DNA from 2 places in the Alkaliphilus metalliredigens QYMF genome. Region 2 is predicted to be linked to the other one. Evidence: a T-box and tRNA genes for the amino acid it is inferred to sense, from the RefSeq annotation. Region 2 holds a T-box; the other holds one or more tRNA genes.
What was found. A T-box is a leader RNA that pairs with one kind of tRNA and senses whether it is charged. The one in region 2 lies ahead of ileS (isoleucine--tRNA ligase), so its partner is inferred to be a tRNA-Ile.
Positions count from the first base shown of each region.

Region 1 (11,731 bases), 1.8 Mb from region 2:
GATGTGGAATTTGGAGAGGAAGTTAGCATCATTAATAATCTAGAGTCTGTTATCGCATCCATTGCTACCCCAGCAAAAATAATTGATGATGAAGGGGAAGTACCTTTAGAAAAGAAGATAGAGCTTGCAGACATGGAGTAAATGATAGAAGTGTAAAGATAGAAAAATTGAAGAGTAAAGAAAGAACTAGGAAATCAGATGATAGTAAGTTACTTCTATTAAGATAACTTACTTTTAAGTATTATATCCATCTGATTTTCTTCCATTATATTTCATTTGACTTTGGGCACAACAACTGTTATAGTAGTACAAGTCGTCGCAAGGCGAAGAGAATTTAAATAAGCATAAAGAAACAAAATTCAACAAAACTAGATAAAATAAAAAAAGTGTTGACATATGTCATCAAAAATGATATATTGATTAAGTCGCCAAAACGCGACGGGTTATACCAAGCAAGTTAGAAACCAGGTCTTTGAAAACTAAACAGTATAGATGTAAGCCAGCATATAAGTAGATTACCAAAATCTAAGATTTTGTGTAAGTCACTTACTCGGCGTAAGCCGAGATATCATTTTAGTTAACTAGAATGGAACAAGAAATACCCAGAAATTTATATATAAGAGTTTGATCCTGGCTCAGGATGAACGCTGGCGGCGTGCCTAACACATGCAAGTCGAGCGGGTTAATCTGACGGAAGCCTTCGGGTGGAAGAAAGTGAAACTAGCGGCGGACGGGTGAGTAACGCGTGGGCAACCTACCTTGTACAGGGGGACAACAACGGGAAACCGTTGCTAATACCCCATAAAACCCTAGAGGGGCATCCCTTAAGGGTCAAAGAATTTCGGTACAAGATGGGCCCGCGTCTGATTAGCTAGTTGGTGAGGTAATGGCTCACCAAGGCGACGATCAGTAGCCGACCTGAGAGGGTGATCGGCCACACTGGAACTGAGACACGGTCCAGACTCCTACGGGAGGCAGCAGTGGGGAATATTGCACAATGGGCGAAAGCCTGATGCAGCAACGCCGCGTGAGCGATGAAGGCCTTCGGGTCGTAAAGCTCTGTCCTAGGGGAAGAATATTGACGGTACCCTAGGAGGAAGCCCCGGCTAACTACGTGCCAGCAGCCGCGGTAATACGTAGGGGGCAAGCGTTATCCGGAATCACTGGGCGTAAAGGGTGCGTAGGCGGTCTTGCAAGTCAGAGGTGAAAGGCTACGGCTCAACCGTAGTAAGCCTTTGAAACTGCAAGACTTGAGTATGGGAGAGGAAAGTGGAATTCCTAGTGTAGCGGTGAAATGCGTAGATATTAGGAGGAACACCAGTGGCGAAGGCGACTTTCTGGACCATTACTGACGCTGAGGCACGAAAGCGTGGGGAGCAAACAGGATTAGATACCCTGGTAGTCCACGCCGTAAACGATGAGTGCTAGGTGTTGGGGGTCGAACCTCAGTGCCGCAGCTAACGCATTAAGCACTCCGCCTGGGGAGTACGCTCGCAAGAGTGAAACTCAAAGGAATTGACGGGGACCCGCACAAGCAGCGGAGCATGTGGTTTAATTCGAAGCAACGCGAAGAACCTTACCTGGACTTGACATCCCTCGGACCACTCCTTAACCGGAGTCTTCCCTTCGGGGACTGAGGTGACAGGTGGTGCATGGTTGTCGTCAGCTCGTGTCGTGAGATGTTGGGTTAAGTCCCGCAACGAGCGCAACCCTTGTCTTTAGTTGCCAGCAGTTCGGCTGGGCACTCTAGAGAGACTGCCGGGGATAACTCGGAGGAAGGTGGGGATGACGTCAAATCATCATGCCCCTTATGTTCAGGGCTACACACGTGCTACAATGGCCGATACAACGGGCAGCGAAGGAGTAATCCGGAGCAAATCCTATAAAGTCGGTCCCAGTTCGGATTGTGGGCTGAAACTCGCCCACATGAAGCTGGAGTTGCTAGTAATCGCGAATCAGAATGTCGCGGTGAATGCGTTCCCGGGTCTTGTACACACCGCCCGTCACACCACGGGAGTCGGAAGCACCCGAAGTCAGCTATCTAACCGTAAGGAGGAAGCTGCCGAAGGTGAAGTCGATGACTGGGGTGAAGTCGTAACAAGGTAGCCGTATCGGAAGGTGCGGCTGGATCACCTCCTTTCTAAGGAGCAAAGGCGCATCTATACTGTCTAGTTTTGAGAGACTTTTTTCTCTCTAAAAGCACCAAGGGGGCGTAGCTCAGTTGGGAGAGCACCTGCCTTGCAAGCAGGGGGTCAGGAGTTCGACTCTCCTCGTCTCCACCAGTTATTACTTTTCAAAGGTAATACAAGGTGAAATTGTTATTATAAAACATCATTTCGTCGGCAGGACGGAAAAATTAATTGTTCTTTGAAAACTACACAATGTTATGATGAAGCATTAAATGCGAAATCAATAAACTATCAATCAAACCTTTTCTTTGATTTGTTCAGGGAAATATAAGGTGCGATTGTTAGCTGAGCGATTGACTCTAAATCTATGATTTGGGTCATGAGCGTAAAGGTCAAGTTATTAAGAGCAAAGGGCGGATGCCTTGGCACTAGGAGTCGATGAAGGACGTGGTAAGCTGCGATAAGCCTCGGGAAGCCGCAAGCAGGCATTGATCCGGGGATTTCCGAATGGGGAAACCCACTTGGGTTCATATCCAAGTATCTATTACTCAATTCATAGGTAATAGAAGACAGACCGGGGGAACTGAAACATCTAAGTACCCCGAGGAAGAGAAAGAAAATTCGATTCCCTCAGTAGCGGCGAGCGAAAGGGGAAGAGCCCAAACCGATGGGGTTTACTTCATCGGGGTTGTGGACACGGTCGTTAAGAAGAAGGTATTGTAGTAGAAGAGGGTTGGAAAGCCCCACCGGAGAAGGTAATAGTCCTGTATATCAAACAAGAAGATCTTTGACTGTGATCCAGAGTACCACGGGACACGTGAAACCCTGTGGGAAGCAGGGGGGACCACCCCCCAAGGCTAAATACTACCTAGTGACCGATAGCGCATAGTACCGTGAGGGAAAGGTGAAAAGAACCCCGGAAGGGGAGTGAAATAGAACCTGAAACCCTTTGCTTACAAGCTGTGGGAGCACTTTATATGTGTGACCGCGTACTTTTTGTAGAACGGGCCAACGAGTTATGGTATGGAGCAAGGTTAAGCACTTAAGGTGCGAAGCCGTAGGGAAACCGAGTCTTAATCGGGCGACTTAGTTTCATGCCATAGACCCGAAACCGAGCGACCTACCCATGGACAGGATGAAGCGGAAGTAAAATTTCGTGGAGGTCCGAACCGATTGACGTTGAAAAGTCACCGGATGATCTGTGGGTAGCGGTGAAATTCCAATCGAGCTCGGAGATAGCTGGTTCTCGCCGAAATAGCTTTAGGGCTAGCCTCAAGATTAGAGACACGGAGGTAGAGCACTGAATGGTCAAGGGGCCTTCACCGGTTACCGAAACCTATCAAACTCCGAATGCCGTCGTCTTATACTTGGGAGTCAGACTGCGAGTGATAAGATCCGTAGTCAAGAGGGAAAGAGCCCAGACCATCAGCTAAGGTCCCAAAGTATACGTTAAGTGGAAAAGGATGTGGAGTTGCACAGACAACCAGGATGTTGGCTTAGAAGCAGCCACTCATTTAAAGAGTGCGTAATAGCTCACTGGTCGAGTGATTCTGCGCCGAAAATGTCCGGGGCTCAAACGTATCACCGAAGCTATGGATCCGAAAGGATGGTAGGCGAGCGTTCTGTAAGGGTAGAAGCTGTACCGTAAGGAGCAGTGGACTTTACAGAAGAGAGAATGTTGGCATGAGTAACGAGAGGCAAGTGAGAATCTTGCCCGTCGAAAACCCAAGGTTTCCTGAGGAAGGTTCGTCCGCTCAGGGTTAGTCGGGACCTAAGCCGAGGCCGAAAGGCGTAGGCGATGGACAACAGGTTGAGATTCCTGTACCACTTTTAGTCGTTTGAGAAATGGGGGGACACAGTAGGATAAACCATGCGCACCGTTGGTTGTGTGCGTCTAAGCAAGTAGGGAGTTAGGATAGGCAAATCCGTTCTAACATATTCTGAGATGTGATGGGGAGCGAAATATAAGTAGCGAACTGGTTGATTCCACACTGTCGAGAAAAGCCTCTATCGAGACTATAAAGTGCCCGTACCGCAAACCGACACAGGTGGGTGAGGAGAGAATCCTAAGACGATCGGGAGAACTATTGTTAAGGAACTCGGCAAAATGACCCCGTAACTTCGGGAGAAGGGGTGCCGGATTTGGTGAAGGATTTACTCCATAAGCCTTATCCGGCCGCAGAGAATAGGCCCAAGCGACTGTTTACCAAAAACATAGGTCTCTGCTAAGTCGAAAGACGAAGTATAGGGGCTGACGCCTGCCCGGTGCTGGAAGGTTAAGGGGACGTGTTAGCGCAAGCGAAGCACTGAACTTAAGCCCCAGTAAACGGCGGCCGTAACTATAACGGTCCTAAGGTAGCGAAATTCCTTGTCGGGTAAGTTCCGACCCGCACGAAAGGCGTAACGATTTGGGCACTGTCTCAACAATAGACCCGGTGAAATTGTAATACCAGTGAAGATGCTGGTTACCCGCGACAGGACGGAAAGACCCCGTGGAGCTTTACTGTAGCCTGACATTGGATTTTGGTACTATATGTACAGGATAGGTGGGAGACTTTGAAACTAGGACGCCAGTCTTGGTGGAGTCGACCTTGGGATACCACTCTTGTAGTACTGAAATTCTAACCATAGACCGTGAAACCGGTCTTGGGACACTGTCAGGTGGGCAGTTTGACTGGGGCGGTCGCCTCCCAAAAAGTAACGGAGGCGCCCAAAGGTTCCCTCAGCACGGTCGGAAATCGTGCGTAGAGTGCAAAGGCAAAAGGGAGCTTGATTGCGAGACATACAGGTCGAGCAAGGACGAAAGTCGGGCTTAGTGATCCGGTGGTTCCGAGTGGAAGGGCCATCGCTCAACGGATAAAAGCTACCCCGGGGATAACAGGCTTATCTCCCCCAAGAGTCCACATCGACGGGGAGGTTTGGCACCTCGATGTCGGCTCATCACATCCTGGGGCTGTAGTAGGTCCCAAGGGTTGGGCTGTTCGCCCATTAAAGTGGTACGCGAGCTGGGTTCAGAACGTCGTGAGACAGTTCGGTCCCTATCCGTCGCGGGCGCAGGAAATTTGAGAGGAGCTGTCCTTAGTACGAGAGGACCGGGATGGACATACCTCTGGTGTACCAGTTGTTCTGCCAAGAGCATCGCTGGGTAGCTACGTATGGAAGGGATAAGTGCTGAAGGCATCTAAGCACGAAGCCCCCCTCAAGATAAGATTTCCCATCTCGAAAGAGAGTAAGACCCCAGGAAGACTACCTGGTTGATAGGTTGGAGGTGTAAGTGCAGTAATGTACTCAGCTGACCAATACTAATAGGTCGAGGACTTGACCAAAAGAAATATCCATAACATTGTGTAGTTTTGAGAGAACTATATCTCTCTAAATATTGCGTTAGCAATGAGACGTCATAAATCCATTGATTGCCTTGGGTTAATCCGAGGAAGCCAATCAACGTATTTCTGACTAAGCTGCTAACACAAAAGTGAAAACCATACTTTTGGTTATCACCTTATATCGTGACTATAGCGAAGGGGTCACACCTGTTCCCATCCCGAACACAGAAGTTAAGCCCTTCAGCGCTGATGGTACTTGGCGGGCAGCTGCCTGGGAGAGTAGGTCGTCGCGATATGGAACACATTATGCCGTAATTATAGCGAAGAGGTCACACCTGTTCCCATCCCGAACACAGAAGTTAAGCTCTTCAGCGCTGATGGTACTTGGCGGGCAGCTGCCTGGGAGAGTAGGTCATTGCGGCTTAGTTCTTTTATCAAGCTAATATAATGAGTCAATAAAAACCTTTATATAACTGTTGACATAAGAGAACGAGTGTGTTATAGTAGTACATGTCGCTAATGCGCGACACCAAACTGAATTAATCAGGTCTTTGAAAACTAAACAGTATAGATGTAAGCCAGCATATTACAAGTAAATTGCCAAAGTCTTAGATTTTGCGCAAGATACAAACTCGACAAAGTCGAGAAGCCATTTTAGTTTTACTAAGATGGACCCAGAAATTTATATATAAGAGTTTGATCCTGGCTCAGGATGAACGCTGGCGGCGTGCCTAACACATGCAAGTCGAGCGGGTTAATCTGACGGAAGCCTTCGGGTGGAAGAAAGTGAAACTAGCGGCGGACGGGTGAGTAACGCGTGGGCAACCTACCTTGTACAGGGGGACAACAACGGGAAACCGTTGCTAATACCCCATAAAACCCTAGAGGGGCATCCCTTAAGGGTCAAAGAATTTCGGTACAAGATGGGCCCGCGTCTGATTAGCTAGTTGGTGAGGTAATGGCTCACCAAGGCGACGATCAGTAGCCGACCTGAGAGGGTGATCGGCCACACTGGAACTGAGACACGGTCCAGACTCCTACGGGAGGCAGCAGTGGGGAATATTGCACAATGGGCGAAAGCCTGATGCAGCAACGCCGCGTGAGCGATGAAGGCCTTCGGGTCGTAAAGCTCTGTCCTAGGGGAAGAATATTGACGGTACCCTAGGAGGAAGCCCCGGCTAACTACGTGCCAGCAGCCGCGGTAATACGTAGGGGGCAAGCGTTATCCGGAATCACTGGGCGTAAAGGGTGCGTAGGCGGTCTTGCAAGTCAGAGGTGAAAGGCTACGGCTCAACCGTAGTAAGCCTTTGAAACTGCAAGACTTGAGTATGGGAGAGGAAAGTGGAATTCCTAGTGTAGCGGTGAAATGCGTAGATATTAGGAGGAACACCAGTGGCGAAGGCGACTTTCTGGACCATTACTGACGCTGAGGCACGAAAGCGTGGGGAGCAAACAGGATTAGATACCCTGGTAGTCCACGCCGTAAACGATGAGTGCTAGGTGTTGGGGGTCGAACCTCAGTGCCGCAGCTAACGCATTAAGCACTCCGCCTGGGGAGTACGCTCGCAAGAGTGAAACTCAAAGGAATTGACGGGGACCCGCACAAGCAGCGGAGCATGTGGTTTAATTCGAAGCAACGCGAAGAACCTTACCTGGACTTGACATCCCTCGGACCACTCCTTAACCGGAGTCTTCCCTTCGGGGACTGAGGTGACAGGTGGTGCATGGTTGTCGTCAGCTCGTGTCGTGAGATGTTGGGTTAAGTCCCGCAACGAGCGCAACCCTTGTCTTTAGTTGCCAGCAGTTCGGCTGGGCACTCTAGAGAGACTGCCGGGGATAACTCGGAGGAAGGTGGGGATGACGTCAAATCATCATGCCCCTTATGTTCAGGGCTACACACGTGCTACAATGGCCGATACAACGGGCAGCGAAGGAGTAATCCGGAGCAAATCCTATAAAGTCGGTCCCAGTTCGGATTGTGGGCTGAAACTCGCCCACATGAAGCTGGAGTTGCTAGTAATCGCGAATCAGAATGTCGCGGTGAATGCGTTCCCGGGTCTTGTACACACCGCCCGTCACACCACGGGAGTCGGAAGCACCCGAAGTCAGCTATCTAACCGTAAGGAGGAAGCTGCCGAAGGTGAAGTCGATGACTGGGGTGAAGTCGTAACAAGGTAGCCGTATCGGAAGGTGCGGCTGGATCACCTCCTTTCTAAGGAGCAAAGGCGCATCTATACTGTTTGGTTTTGAGAGACCTGTTCTCTCTAAAATACCATAATTTAGCTTGAGAGCTGAAATGTGGTGAAATAGCATCTGCGTGAGCAGAAAGCGAAATTCACAATTTAAAGACCTTTAGATAAATTTAAAGGTCTTTTTTAAGGGCTCATAGCTCAGCTGGTTAGAGCGCACGCCTGATAAGCGTGAGGTCGGTGGTTCGAGTCCACTTGAGCCCACCAGTTCTTTGAAAACTACACAATGTTATGATGAAGCAATAAATGCGAAATCAATAAACTATCAATCAAACCTTTTCTTTGATTTGTTCAGGGAAATATAAGGTGCGATTGTTAGCTGAGCGATTGACTCTAAATCTATGATTTGGGTCATGAGCGTAAAGGTCAAGTTATTAAGAGCAAAGGGCGGATGCCTTGGCACTAGGAGTCGATGAAGGACGTGGTAAGCTGCGATAAGCCTCGGGAAGCCGCAAGCAGGCATTGATCCGGGGATTTCCGAATGGGGAAACCCACTTGGGTTCATATCCAAGTATCTATTACTCAATTCATAGGTAATAGAAGACAGACCGGGGGAACTGAAACATCTAAGTACCCCGAGGAAGAGAAAGAAAATTCGATTCCCTCAGTAGCGGCGAGCGAAAGGGGAAGAGCCCAAACCGATGGGGTTTACTTCATCGGGGTTGTGGACACGGTCGTTAAGAAGAAGGTATTGTAGTAGAAGAGGGTTGGAAAGCCCCACCGGAGAAGGTAATAGTCCTGTATATCAAACAAGAAGATCTTTGACTGTGATCCAGAGTACCACGGGACACGTGAAACCCTGTGGGAAGCAGGGGGGACCACCCCCCAAGGCTAAATACTACCTAGTGACCGATAGCGCATAGTACCGTGAGGGAAAGGTGAAAAGAACCCCGGAAGGGGAGTGAAATAGAACCTGAAACCCTTTGCTTACAAGCTGTGGGAGCACTTTATATGTGTGACCGCGTACTTTTTGTAGAACGGGCCAACGAGTTATGGTATGGAGCAAGGTTAAGCACTTAAGGTGCGAAGCCGTAGGGAAACCGAGTCTTAATCGGGCGACTTAGTTTCATGCCATAGACCCGAAACCGAGCGACCTACCCATGGACAGGATGAAGCGGAAGTAAAATTTCGTGGAGGTCCGAACCGATTGACGTTGAAAAGTCACCGGATGATCTGTGGGTAGCGGTGAAATTCCAATCGAGCTCGGAGATAGCTGGTTCTCGCCGAAATAGCTTTAGGGCTAGCCTCAAGATTAGAGACACGGAGGTAGAGCACTGAATGGTCAAGGGGCCTTCACCGGTTACCGAAACCTATCAAACTCCGAATGCCGTCGTCTTATACTTGGGAGTCAGACTGCGAGTGATAAGATCCGTAGTCAAGAGGGAAAGAGCCCAGACCATCAGCTAAGGTCCCAAAGTATACGTTAAGTGGAAAAGGATGTGGAGTTGCACAGACAACCAGGATGTTGGCTTAGAAGCAGCCACTCATTTAAAGAGTGCGTAATAGCTCACTGGTCGAGTGATTCTGCGCCGAAAATGTCCGGGGCTCAAACGTATCACCGAAGCTATGGATCCGAAAGGATGGTAGGCGAGCGTTCTGTAAGGGTAGAAGCTGTACCGTAAGGAGCAGTGGACTTTACAGAAGAGAGAATGTTGGCATGAGTAACGAGAGGCAAGTGAGAATCTTGCCCGTCGAAAACCCAAGGTTTCCTGAGGAAGGTTCGTCCGCTCAGGGTTAGTCGGGACCTAAGCCGAGGCCGAAAGGCGTAGGCGATGGACAACAGGTTGAGATTCCTGTACCACTTTTAGTCGTTTGAGAAATGGGGGGACACAGTAGGATAAACCATGCGCACCGTTGGTTGTGTGCGTCTAAGCAAGTAGGGAGTTAGGATAGGCAAATCCGTTCTAACATATTCTGAGATGTGATGGGGAGCGAAATATAAGTAGCGAACTGGTTGATTCCACACTGTCGAGAAAAGCCTCTATCGAGACTATAAAGTGCCCGTACCGCAAACCGACACAGGTGGGTGAGGAGAGAATCCTAAGACGATCGGGAGAACTATTGTTAAGGAACTCGGCAAAATGACCCCGTAACTTCGGGAGAAGGGGTGCCGGATTTGGTGAAGGATTTACTCCATAAGCCTTATCCGGCCGCAGAGAATAGGCCCAAGCGACTGTTTACCAAAAACATAGGTCTCTGCTAAGTCGAAAGACGAAGTATAGGGGCTGACGCCTGCCCGGTGCTGGAAGGTTAAGGGGACGTGTTAGCGCAAGCGAAGCACTGAACTTAAGCCCCAGTAAACGGCGGCCGTAACTATAACGGTCCTAAGGTAGCGAAATTCCTTGTCGGGTAAGTTCCGACCCGCACGAAAGGCGTAACGATTTGGGCACTGTCTCAACAATAGACCCGGTGAAATTGTAATACCAGTGAAGATGCTGGTTACCCGCGACAGGACGGAAAGACCCCGTGGAGCTTTACTGTAGCCTGACATTGGATTTTGGTACTATATGTACAGGATAGGTGGGAGACTTTGAAACTAGGACGCCAGTCTTGGTGGAGTCGACCTTGGGATACCACTCTTGTAGTACTGAAATTCTAACCATAGACCGTGAAACCGGTCTTGGGACACTGTCAGGTGGGCAGTTTGACTGGGGCGGTCGCCTCCCAAAAAGTAACGGAGGCGCCCAAAGGTTCCCTCAGCACGGTCGGAAATCGTGCGTAGAGTGCAAAGGCAAAAGGGAGCTTGATTGCGAGACATACAGGTCGAGCAAGGACGAAAGTCGGGCTTAGTGATCCGGTGGTTCCGAGTGGAAGGGCCATCGCTCAACGGATAAAAGCTACCCCGGGGATAACAGGCTTATCTCCCCCAAGAGTCCACATCGACGGGGAGGTTTGGCACCTCGATGTCGGCTCATCACATCCTGGGGCTGTAGTAGGTCCCAAGGGTTGGGCTGTTCGCCCATTAAAGTGGTACGCGAGCTGGGTTCAGAACGTCGTGAGACAGTTCGGTCCCTATCCGTCGCGGGCGCAGGAAATTTGAGAGGAGCTGTCCTTAGTACGAGAGGACCGGGATGGACATACCTCTGGTGTACCAGTTGTTCTGCCAAGAGCATCGCTGGGTAGCTACGTATGGAAGGGATAAGTGCTGAAGGCATCTAAGCACGAAGCCCCCCTCAAGATAAGATTTCCCATCTCGAAAGAGAGTAAGACCCCAGGAAGACTACCTGGTTGATAGGTTGGAGGTGTAAGTGCAGTAATGTACTCAGCTGACCAATACTAATAGGTCGAGGACTTGACCAAAAGAAATAACCATAACATTGTGTAGTTTTGAGAGAACTATATCTCTCTAAATATTGCGTTAGCAATGAGACGTCATAAATCCATTGATTGCCTTGGGTTAATCCGAGGAAGCCAATCAACGTATTTCTGACTAAGCTGCTAACACAAAAGTGAAAACCATACTTTTGGTTATCACCTTATATCGTGACTATAGCGAAGGGGTCACACCTGTTCCCATCCCGAACACAGAAGTTAAGCCCTTCAGCGCTGATGGTACTTGGCGGGCAGCTGCCTGGGAGAGTAGGTCGTCGCGATACAGAAAATCCTCTACGGAAACGTAGAGGATTATTTATTTTTTGTGCCTACTTAATTTCCACAAAACTGTAAAGCGGTTAAGAAATAGACCTCCACAGCCTCAATTAATTCTTTAATGGCAATCTGCTCATTTTTAGTATGGGAATAGCTAATATCTCCTGGCCCATAAACAATGGTTGGGATATTAGCAAAATTATATAACAAAGAAGCATCTGTCCAGCCTCGTTTTGTCGATAGCACAGGCTCTCTTTCTAGCACAGCAGATAAAGCGTTTTTTAGAGCCACAGTGATAGGGTCATCTAAACTTGTTTCTAAAGGTAGATGATCTAGGGTGAGCATATTGTTAGGCATTCTTATAATTTCAGCATCAAAATCTGAATCATGAGCCTTGAGATGATCAATAACCTCTTGGTATTCAGCAATAACCGTTGCA
Region 1 covers NC_009633.1:48,255-59,985, forward strand. Annotated here, with positions in the region: gene AMET_RS00225 (50S ribosomal protein L25) at 1-141, shown strand, start outside; rRNA gene AMET_RS00230 (16S ribosomal RNA) at 613-2,140, shown strand; tRNA gene AMET_RS00235 (tRNA-Ala) at 2,207-2,282, shown strand; rRNA gene AMET_RS00240 (23S ribosomal RNA) at 2,520-5,455, shown strand; rRNA gene rrf (5S ribosomal RNA) at 5,635-5,751, shown strand; rRNA gene rrf (5S ribosomal RNA) at 5,763-5,879, shown strand; rRNA gene AMET_RS00255 (16S ribosomal RNA) at 6,140-7,667, shown strand; tRNA gene AMET_RS00260 (tRNA-Ile) at 7,835-7,911, shown strand; rRNA gene AMET_RS00265 (23S ribosomal RNA) at 8,069-11,004, shown strand; rRNA gene rrf (5S ribosomal RNA) at 11,184-11,300, shown strand; gene AMET_RS00275 (M20 family metallopeptidase) at 11,350-11,731, opposite strand, start outside.
Region 1: it encodes a tRNA-Ile, which carries the amino acid that the T-box ahead of ileS (isoleucine--tRNA ligase) is inferred to sense. The anticodon was not compared.

Region 2 (11,731 bases):
TTAAGTTTTTAGAATTACCATCAATGATGATTAAATCCTTATACTCTTTTTTGACAAAACCTTGTTCAATCATATGATCAAATAATGAAATAAGTGGTGTATAGTAGTCATTTATATTTAACAATCCAGGGAGCTCTTACGCTAACTGATAAACCAATAGCCCACTCACAATCAGTAGCAACCCAAATACTTTGATTCCTGTAAAAACAATAATTGGTTCACCAAAGACTCCAAAATAATTGATGACTGCAGTGGCAATAATTTGGGTCACAATGAGTATTGTCACCGCATAGCTGGCACCTAGGTCAGTGATTCCCTTCATCACACTGAAAATAATCACAACGCCCATAGCTCCACCTAACAAATAATGTGGATTGACTGCTTTAATCGGTGTGAAATTAAGTTTTTCATTGAATAATAAAATAATAAAAGCCACGATCAGACCACTTCCATGGACAAAAGCATTTGTATGCCAAAAGCTTAGCTTTTCACCTAAGCGTGCATTAAAAATTGATTGCAATGTAATCATTAATCCTGCCAATAAAGAGAAAATGACTCCCATTAACATTACCTCCTCGGTTCTCTTAGTTCATCTAGTATGTACTCTATTGATAAATTATTATATCAAATTTTATCATACTTTACATGATGTTTTGAATACTTCTTAACTAAAAACTAAATAATATAGAAGAGTATATTCAATTTCATCTAAATGAAATGATAAGGAGTGAATGATATATGGATCATAAAATGGCACCCTTAGAGCTTAGGGATCATATTATTGGGTTTTTAAAGGAAAATAAGGATGGTGCACTTGGAACTTGTATGAATAATGTACCCCGCACCAGCCCTGTTCAATACTTCCTTGGAGAAGAACTGGACCTGTATATTTTATCAGCCGGTGGCGACAAGTTCAATGCGATCAAGGATAACCCAAATGTATGCCTACTTGTGAATACAGACTATTTAGACCACCGAAAAATCAAGGGAATTCAGGTTTTTGGAAAGGCAACTACAAGCTTACATGAGAAAAGTCTTCAACAAGAAGCAATGAAATTTGTTCCTAATCCTCATTTAATGGATCAACGTATCAAAGATCTGAATGTGATTAAAATCGTCCCTGAGGAAATCGTCTACTTAGACGCCTTAGAAACTGGAGATCGAACAAAGCAAATACTCAGACACCAACAGGTGGTGATTAAGGAAGACCAATTAACACCGATACATTAAACGCAAAGGACAAAGGTGAGATTTATCCCGCCTTTGTCTTTTTATTTCAATTTATTATTATCTTCCATGTATTGCTGAGACTTCTTATAAATCAAGTCTCATTCTATACTAATGCTGGATGCCATTAATATACTCTAAATACTCTTTTATGGTGGGGATATTTTCGGGTTCTTCTATTTGTTTGTTAGACTCTTCTTTTTCCTGAAGGACTTTTTCGATCTCAGCTTGTTTCATTGCTTCTTCTTGCTTTGCTTTCTCTATTTCTGCCTGTTTTATTGCTTGTTTTTCCTTTGTTGCTTTCTCCTCAGCTAGTCTGATCTCCTCTATATATCCTAGGTAGCTCTTTTGATCGACACCCCATTCCTTTAGCTTCTCATGTGTTCCAATCCAAACCGGCGTTTTCAGTGAAATAATATCAAATAATTCCGCTACATCTGAGTTAATCATTCTGACACAGCCTAAGGATGCATTTGTACCAATTGATCTGGGGTTATTATTTCCATGGATTCCATAGGATCCTCCGCCTCCATGATTAATCCCCATCCATCGATATCCTAATGGATTGTTGGGAGAGCCCCCTTTCACCGGTTGTGCAATTCCTGCACCTCCCCATCCAGGGTTGACTAGTTTATTAACGATAGTGAACTTTCCTTCGGGTGTTAAACCCGGCTCTTTTCCTTGTGCAACAGGGTATTTTTTCATTACCTTATCTCCTTCATAAAGCGTGAGGATTCGTTTTGTTTTATTGATGGTCATCCATTTTCCCTTCGTTGGAGGTTGATCGATTACATCTAAGTAGCGTCGTTCACTTCCATTTACTAGGGCTGATAACACTGTCTCGGATTGAGGACCATAAATGCCATCTACTGTTAGGTTATGTTCACTTTGGAAACGTATGATGGCATTTCTTTTGTTAATATCCTGTTGCTTTGTGTCCTCATGAAAATATCCTAGGGTCTTCAGTGTTTCTACTTTGTTTATTTCAGTTGTTTCTTCTTTTTGCACCTTTATTTCTGATGCATTGTTATTAACTACCTCTCCATCCATACTCAGGACTGGATTGATTGTCATGATAAAAAATATGACAGATAATGAAAGGACCTTCAATTGACCACCTCCGCTCAAATCAGTTTATCTTAAAACATGGGAAATTATTCCTACTTTATTTTCTGTATAGAAAAAAGTCACCTGCAAAGCAGATGACCTTCTTGTTTTTCATTCTATTTTCCGATCCTTAAGAAACTTTTTCTACTTTAATCCCTGTTGGGTGATCATTTAAGTTTTGTATTTCTAATCCATCTTCACTAACCACTTCAATGCTCACTGCCAAGGTTTCCTTCATAATATAATCCCCATGAATTTTGACAGCATTACTGACTACCTCATCTCCATTGAAGTAAATTGTAATATGATCCATCACTTCATAATCGTTGTTCTTTCTCATTTGCTGTACTTTAGAGATGAATTCCCTAGCAAAACCTTCATCAATTAATTCCTGTGTAAGGGTTGTGTCTAATATGACAAAATAGTTGTTTTCCATTTCCACGGTAAAACCTTCCTTAGCAGAAATGTTAATCATAACCAATTCCTTTGTCAGTTCGAAAGCCTCTCCATCTAAGAGAATCTCCACTTTTTCCCCTGCCTCAAGTTTTGGTGCTACTTCGTTGGCATCTAGCTGTCCCAATGCCTTACCAAAGCTTTTAATTTTACCACCTAGCACGGGACCGGCTACTTTAAAGTTGGGCTTCAAGTTAAAGTTCATATATTCTTGTAAATCCTTCTCAAAAACAACTTCTTTTATATTCAACTCTTCCTTCATCAATGGCACTAAATCTAAAATTAGTGATTCATATTTTCCATCTACTAATATTTTTTGTAATGGTTGACGAACCTTGATCTTTGTTTGGGCACGACCGGCTCTTCCTAGACCCACTAGGTCACGGACTAAGTCCATCTTCTCTTCTACCCTTTTATCCATTCGTGCTTTATCAACAACTGGATAATCTGCTAAATGCACTGATTCTTCTCCAGTTAGCTTTTGATGAAGTTCATCTGCAATAAATGGAGCGAATGGTGCCACTAGCTTGCAGACCCCTACTAAAATTTCATAGGTTGTATTATAAACAGCTTTTTTATCCTGATCTAACTCTGATGCCCAGAATCGGCGTCTTGCTCGACGGATGTACCAGTTTGATAAATCTTCATTAACAAATTCCTGAATCTTTCTGACGGCCTTTGTTAAGTCATAGACTGCAAGGTTTTGCTCCACATCACTGATGACACTGTTATACTTAGATAAAACCCATTGGTCTAGTTCTGGTCTTTGGTCATATTCAATAAAAAAGTCATTTGGATCAATGCCATCGTTATTGGCATAAAGTGTGAAGAATGTATAAACATTTTCTAATGTGGTAAAGAACTTACTTTGGATTTCCTTTAATCCGTCAACATCGAAACGTGTTGGCGTCCAAGCTGGTGATACATGTAATAAATACCATCTCAGGGCATCGGCTCCATATTGATCAAATAGCTGAAAGGGATCTACTGTATTTCCCTTTGACTTAGACATCTTGCTTCCTTCTTTGTCTAAGATCAAATCATTGACCAGTACATTCTTGTAGGGTGACTTACCCATGACAAATGTTGAAATGGCCAGTAAAGAGTAGAACCATCCACGGGTTTGATCAATTCCTTCACAGATAAAATCTGCTGGGAATAATTCGTCAAAGTTTTCTTTATTTTCAAAGGGATAATGATGCTGTGCAAATGGCATGGCGCCACTATCAAACCAGCAGTCAATAACTTCAGGTACCCTTGTCATGGTCCCTCCACACTTGTCACACTTCAAATGAATGTCATCCACATGTGGTCGATGAAGCTCAACTGACTCATCAATGTCTTCAATGGCTCTTTCCACTAACTCTTTTCTCGATCCGATGGAGGTGGTGTGTTCGCAGTCACAACGCCAAATATTTAATGGTGTTCCCCAATAACGATTTCTAGAAATGGCCCAATCATTTAGGTTATCCAGCCAATTTCCAAATCGTTTTTCTCCTACATAATCTGGGTACCAGTTCACACTGTTATTATTTGCGATCAATTCATCCTTTAGTTTAGTCATTTCAATGTACCAGCTTGGCTTTCCATAATACAATAATTCTGTTGAACAACGCCAGCAATGTGGATAGTTATGGGTGATCTTTTCTTTGCTAAAAAGCTTTTCTTCTCCATGAAGCCACTTAATAATGTCTACATCACATTCCATGACAAAGCGACCTTCCCATGGTGTACCAATGTATTTACCAGCTTCATCCACAGGCTGTAACACTGGTAAATCGTATTTTCTTCCTACTTGATAGTCATCTTCTCCGAAGGCAGGGGCAATGTGTACCAATCCTGTACCATCAACAGTGGTAACAAAATCAGCCAATGTCACGAAGAAAGCTTTTTTATCTGTTTTAACAAAGGGCATTAATTGCTCATACTCCATATGCTCTAAATCAGTACCCTTCATTTTTTCCATTACTTCATATTCCCCTGCCAACACTTTACCTGCCAGGGCTTCTGCCACATAGTAAACCTTATCTTCAAATCGCGCTTTAATATAGGTCACATTTGGGTGTACAGCTAATGCCACATTGGCAGCCAAAGTCCATGGTGTTGTGGTCCATGCCAAGAAGTACTCATCGGCACCCTTTCGCTTCATTGGGACAACCACTGTGTTGGACTTAATTTCCTTGTATCCTTGAGAAACTTCATGGGAAGCTAATCCCGTTCCACAACGTGGACAATAGGGTAAAATTTTATGTCCTTCGTAAATCATGTCTTCTTTAAAGAACTTATCTAAAATCCACCAAACAGATTCAATGTAATTATTTTCTAGGGTAATATATGGATTATCTAAATCGATGGTATAACCCATTCTTTCCGTCATGTCTCTCCACTGTTTTTCATATGTGAAAACAGACTCCCGACATCGGTCGTTAAATTCTGCGATTCCATAGCCTTCAATGTCTGCTTTGCTCGAAAGCTTTAATTGTTTTTCGACTTCAATTTCTACTGGAAGTCCATGGGTATCCCATCCAGCCTTACGCTTTACTTGATATCCTTTCATTGCATGGTATCGACAAACAGAATCCTTTAGTGTTCTGGCGATTACGTGATGAATACCAGGCTTCCCATTTGCTGTTGGTGGTCCTTCATAGAAAACAAAGGATTCCTTTCCTTGCCGGTTTTCAATACTTTTTTCTAAAATATTATTTGCATTCCATTGACTTGTCATAGCCTTCTCCCGCTCTGCTACAGGCCCATTGGGTAACGTTTTAAATCCTTTCATTATAACCATCCTCTCTTGATATCATATAAATAGCAATAAAACAACAAAAAATCCCTAAGTCAAAAGACTCAGGGACGAATAATCGCGGTACCACCCTCATTACAACACACAGTAAGTTCAAAATTTCATGAAGATTTACTCTGTATTGTCACTTATATACATGTAACGTATGCCTCCGGAAGACCCTAGTTATCTTTTCAAGTCTTCAGCTCCAAGGTGATCTTCGTAAAATTGCTGTCATAATCTCTCACCACTTTGATTATGTCTCTGTGAACAGTCATATTTTCACTACTTTCCTCATCTTCGCCTATTGTAAATGCTCAGTCTATTAAGTTAAATTATATGTTAAATTATACACTTAGAGTCTTTCAAAAGTCAAGGGATGTTATACATCATTTCGTGCTTAACCTTCATTTTTTGTCAAAATCGAATTCCAATGATCTCTTGGACTCTTTCAGGATAATCGGTGATGATTCCATCGATATCATATCTTAACACTTCTTTAATATCTTCATCTAGATTCACAGTCCATACCCATACCTCTCTCTCATCCCTTCGGGCATTTCCAATAAATCCTTTAGATAGCATACTTTGTTCTATTGCATAGAAATCTAAATCTAGGGTAGATAAATCCCCTGCGGCAAAAAACATCACCTGTCCGACTTTGATCTCAGGATTCAGTATCCTAACTTCCCGTAGGATCTCATAGCTAAAGGACTGAATATAATGATCCTGGTCTGCATCCTGTGCCTCTAATACTTCCACTACCTTCCTTGCTAATTCTTCACTAGGCCCATAGGGTTTGATCTCAATAATGAGTTTCGACTTTCCCTTTACCTCCTCTATAACTGCTTCTAATGTAGGTATTCTCTCCCCTATAAACTCATGAGAAAAGCCGATTCCAATATCAAGCTCAGATAGTTCCTCATAGGTTAAGTCCGAAACCAGACTATCTACCCCTGCAACCCTTCTTAAATCTCTATCATGGTTTAAAATCACTATCCCATCCTTTGTTGTTTGGACATCAATTTCAATATAATCTACTTCCTTTTCCATGGCAGCCCTCACGCTACTTAGAGAATTTTCCGGTGCAACATGAAGGTCTCCCCGATGCCCTGCAATGGATACGCTTCTGCCTATATAAATAAGATTTTCGCTGACTGCAAAATTCAGATAAAGCATTACAATTAAATTGATTACTAATATCAAAAATACAAAATTTCTTCGTCTTCTAAATAGCCCGCCCACCAGGTTTTCTAGTTTTTGTAACCTTTTATTGTGATGGATTTTCAGATTATCCTTCAATTCCAATCCTTGCATCACATGAGATTGATAGTATAATCTTGTGAGAAATATGACGTTAATTGGTGTTAATATCAAAGTAAAGATATACGTAGCCAAGCTGGAAAATGTAATAAAATAATTTTCCAATGAATATCCTCTAATACTGACTCTTGCTGGTGTTGAAATCATTCCTACAATTGAAAAAATACTCACTACCAGGGTAAAAAAGGCAACATTTAACAAGATGAGCTTTAGTAAAATCTTTATTCGGTTGTTTTTTGTAAGCTCTAAACTACTGGTAATGGCATCCTTAGTAGATTTACCCTCAAGAACAATAAAGTGAAGCGCAAATATCCATCTCATGAAGAGATAGACAGCCCAAAGTAGCCCCGTGACATACAATACAGAAAAAAGAGAGGACCCCCATATTTTTTCTCTCAAAAACATGGGTAGTTCATAGCTTTCTATTAAAGTTGAGGACAAAGGCAGATCTATCAGAGGAATAAGGAATAGTAAAAAGAGCATCAGGTGTAATGTCCCAAATCCAAATATTTTAGGAAGTGTTTTGATTGTTGTGATGAGTGAATCCGAAATGGAAATATCCTTATAAAAATACTTTTTTTGTGAGATGACAACTAATACACCAAATTCAATGAATATCAGAACAACGGATAACATTGCAATGATAATCAGCCCAGTGACTCCTTTATAATTTAAAGCGATTCTAAAGACTTCATTATTCAATAAGGGTCCCGAACCCATGGAGATTAAAATTCGATTAAATACATAAGCAATGAGTGGCACAAAGATAAAACTTGCCATTAACTTGTAGATCAATTCAAATGCGATATATCGTTTATATGTTTTCCTAAAGTCCTTTAAGCTACTTGTCAATAAGCCAAACATATTAACCCTCCTGCTATAAAATAGGAATTAATTTAGTTCATAAAATACTTTCTATATTTTATACCCTTCCCCTTTAAAGATACACCACCAAATACCCTTCTTTTTATTAAGGATATATTCTAGACTCATGTTTTTTGCAAACCTTGTATAAAGCTGAGCATATTTAACGCTCCTATATTCTCAAAGTATCATAAAAGGTTAGCCCAGTTTGAGCTAACCCTTTGATTGATGATATCTAGTTTCACCTATAGATAGCAATATTGAGTTGCTTATCTATAGGCGTATGCGCATTTAGTTTACTTGACTCATGAGGTTTTGTTATTTAGCTCCGTCTACCTAAAACGAATATACACATCCAATAAATTGTCTGCTAAAGGTTTCTACATCCTTTGCTAATGCTTCAGGGTCTTCCTTATCAATTAATGCCCTTTTAAAGAATTCAGCAATTTGCTTCATTTCTTCTTCCTTCATGCCCCTTCTTGTAGCCTCAGGTGTGCCTACCCTTATTTCAGGACTATTTCCCGAGAAATCATCTGAGCACAAAATTCTTGCTTTTTCTAATTCTTTACCAGGAGCTACATCCACATAGGCGCCTACATCTACTAGTAATAAATGGCTATCTGTATAGCCCTTAGCCTTTCCTAAAACATTAAACCCACTTTCATTTAATGCCTTTGCTAATGCCTTTGAATTATTCACCACTTGCTTACCGTATTCTTCTCCAAACTCCTTCATTTCCAGTATTGAAGCTGCTAAGGCAGGCAATCGATTTAAATGGTGGCTGGTGACTAATGAAGGTGCTAATGTATTCCCTACTTTTTTAATCAGGTCCTCACGATTAGATACCACAAATCCACCCTGAGGTCCCGGAAAAGATTTATGGGTACTACCAAACATAATATCTGCCCCTTCTTCCAATGGATTAGGAAACATGCCCGATGCAATTAATCCCGTCACATGGGATGCATCGTAGGCTAATATAATACCTTCTTGATCTGCAATTTCTCTTAATTCCTTAATTGGTTCAAAAAATAGCGTTCCTGATCCACCAAATATAATCATTTTTGGCTTAAGCGCCAGGGCTTGCTTTTTTAGTTTCTCAGCATCTACAACCCTGTTTTCATCAAAAGCCATATATTCTACTTTGATGATTTCAGCAAACTGTCTCACCTGACACATGGGACCCACTAATCCATGTCCCCAATCACTTAGACTTACTTCGATAACGAGATCCCCCGGTTCAAGCATTCCAAGAACCACTGACATACCTGCCATATGTCCTCCAATAGGTCTTAAGTCCACATATTTTGCTTTAAAAATATCCTTCACAAGTTCGTGGGTTGCCATTTCAAATTCATGAATATATTGATTTCCTGTATACTCTCGGTCCTCAGGATTCATTGTGCTATAGCAGCCATATCGATTGCCAAAATCTCCACTCAAATAGCTCCGTACCTTTTCACTTGCATAGTTTTCTGAAGCAATTAGGTTTAAGCATCCTTCACGATAGCTTTCATGTTTTTCAGAAGATTATCTATATCATTTGATGTTTTAAACATTGTCGCATCCCCTTTCAAATTTACGCTTTAGACTCCACTTTTTTGAGGAGCTAAATCAAGATTGTTTCTCCATCCTCAGCAAGATATACCTTTTCAAAGGCCTCAGCAAATAGATCTGATCTTTCTGTATGAATGGGTATAATTTTTTTAGCACCGCTACTACGAATAACCTTTTTTAAAGAGTCTATGTGAGCATGTCCACTGGTATGTAAATCAATAATATCCATATTGTTATTTTTTGCATAATCCAATAGTCGATCTGTTCTTCTCTGTTTTTTATAACCACGCCACATGGAAAAAATGAAACCTGCGCCTTGTAAATTCTTAATATGCTCAAGATCAGATAGCATGGTGTTCCTAATGAGCATACAGTAATCACTTCTTTTGCCAAGCTCTTCTCTTGAAATCCAATTTCTGTTGAATTGTTTCATCAGTTTTTCCTCTTTGAGTTCTTCAAACATCCTTTTAGTCAGGTGATAGGGATAAAATACTCTCACATCTTTAAATTTACCTGGTTTAGGAATTGTATTATTAAGTTGCGATACAATATGTGCTGTGAAAATATCCATTACAAATATGCGTCCACTTATCTGTGCAGCCCGATACATTCCAACCAATCTATCAATATTGGTTGAAGACTGTAGAACAAAAACCGGCCTATTGGGAGAACTCATAAATTCAAAGGCTTTCTGTTCAATTTGTTCTTCTGTTTCGATTTTTTCAGAAATTCTACTCATCATTGTACCTTCAATTAAAAGTGCATCTACACCCTTAGGTATATTGCTTCTAAAGCAATCCGTGGCCTTTTTCTTTCTTCCGTGATCTCGGAAATCACCGGTATAAACAATACATTTTCCATCGGCTTTTATAACAAATCCATAGGCATCAAAACCAGAGTGGTCTACTAGATAGGGAGTTATAGAGAAGTCTCCAATAGTCATCTCCTGACCACTTTTAAAATAATTTACAGGATTGGCAATGGACTTGCCACCGGTAAATTGAGCGGTTACATTAAAGATTTCCAGTGCTTTCTCCCCTATAAATATGGGTATATCAGTGTCAACATATTCAAGCAGTCCAATATGATCTCCATGTCCATGGGATATTAATATTGCATCTATTTTTTTATCATCTTCTCTATACAACCCTTTCACTCTAGGAAAAGAGGATGGTTTTTTTAGTTTTTCATCATCTATATTGGGTAACTCCTGTCCAATATCCAGAATGATTCTAGTTCTTTCTGTAAATACCTCAGTGCAACTCCCCCCAATTTGTTTAGCCCCTCTATGAATGATCAGATTCACACAAATCTCTCCTTTTACTACTTGATGAGTGTTTTTCATATATACAAGTTCCCCTGAAAACTCCACTGACAAATAGAATTAATCATTAGAGTTGCTTGTTTTTTAGAAAGCTCTATGTTGGCTATCAATCTCCCGTCATTACATAGCACACCATACCCTTCCTCCCTTTTTAAAATATAGTGTTCATCATAGTAACTAAAACTTTTACTTCTAGGGCTAGATTTAATCTGGGGCCTAATGGGTTCTGTATCCAGTTCAGGATGTACAATCAAATTGAAATTCTCATCATACACACCCCACTTCAATATGTACTCACAGGTAGGCTCCAGTTGTGTCTGTATTATAGCTGAGCATAATTTGTCCACGTCCCCTACATGAAGTTCACTCTTTTCTTTTATACCACAAAAAATTAAATTGTGTTTATAGTTTGTCTGCAAATAATCCCACAGAAAAGGAATTATTGATTCATTTTCGATATCAATCAATCCCCATCTTTTATTTTTAGCAACCATAAAGTATTTACGATATGGTATTTCCTCAGCATCATCATACTCCAAAGGAATAATGATTTTTCCATCTGAATCTATATAACCATGCTGACCACCCTGCTTTTCATCGGAATAGCCTTCACTAGCTAACTGAACTCCTAATACAACATGTGCATACCCACGATAAAACGGACCTGCATAATCCCAAGTGGGTTCTATTGCTATTTTTCCTGTGAATATGTCTGCAAATCCCCATTTTCCTTCTATCTCAAATTGAATTAATCCGCCTTCACACTCTTCACGCGCCATAAACATTTCTTCTGGAAAATACAGATTATTATCTTTTCCTAAAAGATACACCTTCTGATCCTTCAGGACTCCATGGGCAGTGTTATCAACTCCAGTATGGTGAATAATACATTTTTGCATATTTGTGTCACCTCCAGATTTTTATAGCAGTCGATATCTTGTTGTAGTATCTATTTATCAAGCATTTTCCATATGGTATCTATATCTATGTTTTCTTGGCTCTTATCTTTGCTCACAAACCATACATTTCCCTTGCCAAGACCTACTTGTAATTTTTGTTTATGTTTATCTATTATTGTTTTTTTCTCTGTTTCA
Region 2 covers NC_009633.1:3,151,046-3,162,776, forward strand. Annotated here, with positions in the region: gene AMET_RS27385 (LOG family protein) at 1-124, opposite strand, end outside; gene AMET_RS15295 (DMT family transporter) at 137-562, opposite strand; gene AMET_RS15300 (pyridoxamine 5'-phosphate oxidase family protein) at 739-1,230, shown strand; gene AMET_RS24425 (L,D-transpeptidase family protein) at 1,339-2,301, opposite strand; gene ileS (isoleucine--tRNA ligase) at 2,465-5,566, opposite strand; T-box leader at 5,634-5,879, opposite strand; gene AMET_RS15315 (glycerophosphoryl diester phosphodiesterase membrane domain-containing protein) at 5,987-7,756, opposite strand; partial or broken gene AMET_RS15320 (aminotransferase class I/II-fold pyridoxal phosphate-dependent enzyme) at 8,093-9,247, opposite strand; gene AMET_RS15325 (MBL fold metallo-hydrolase) at 9,366-10,619, opposite strand; gene AMET_RS15330 (WG repeat-containing protein) at 10,655-11,536, opposite strand; gene AMET_RS15335 (hypothetical protein) at 11,587-11,731, opposite strand, start outside.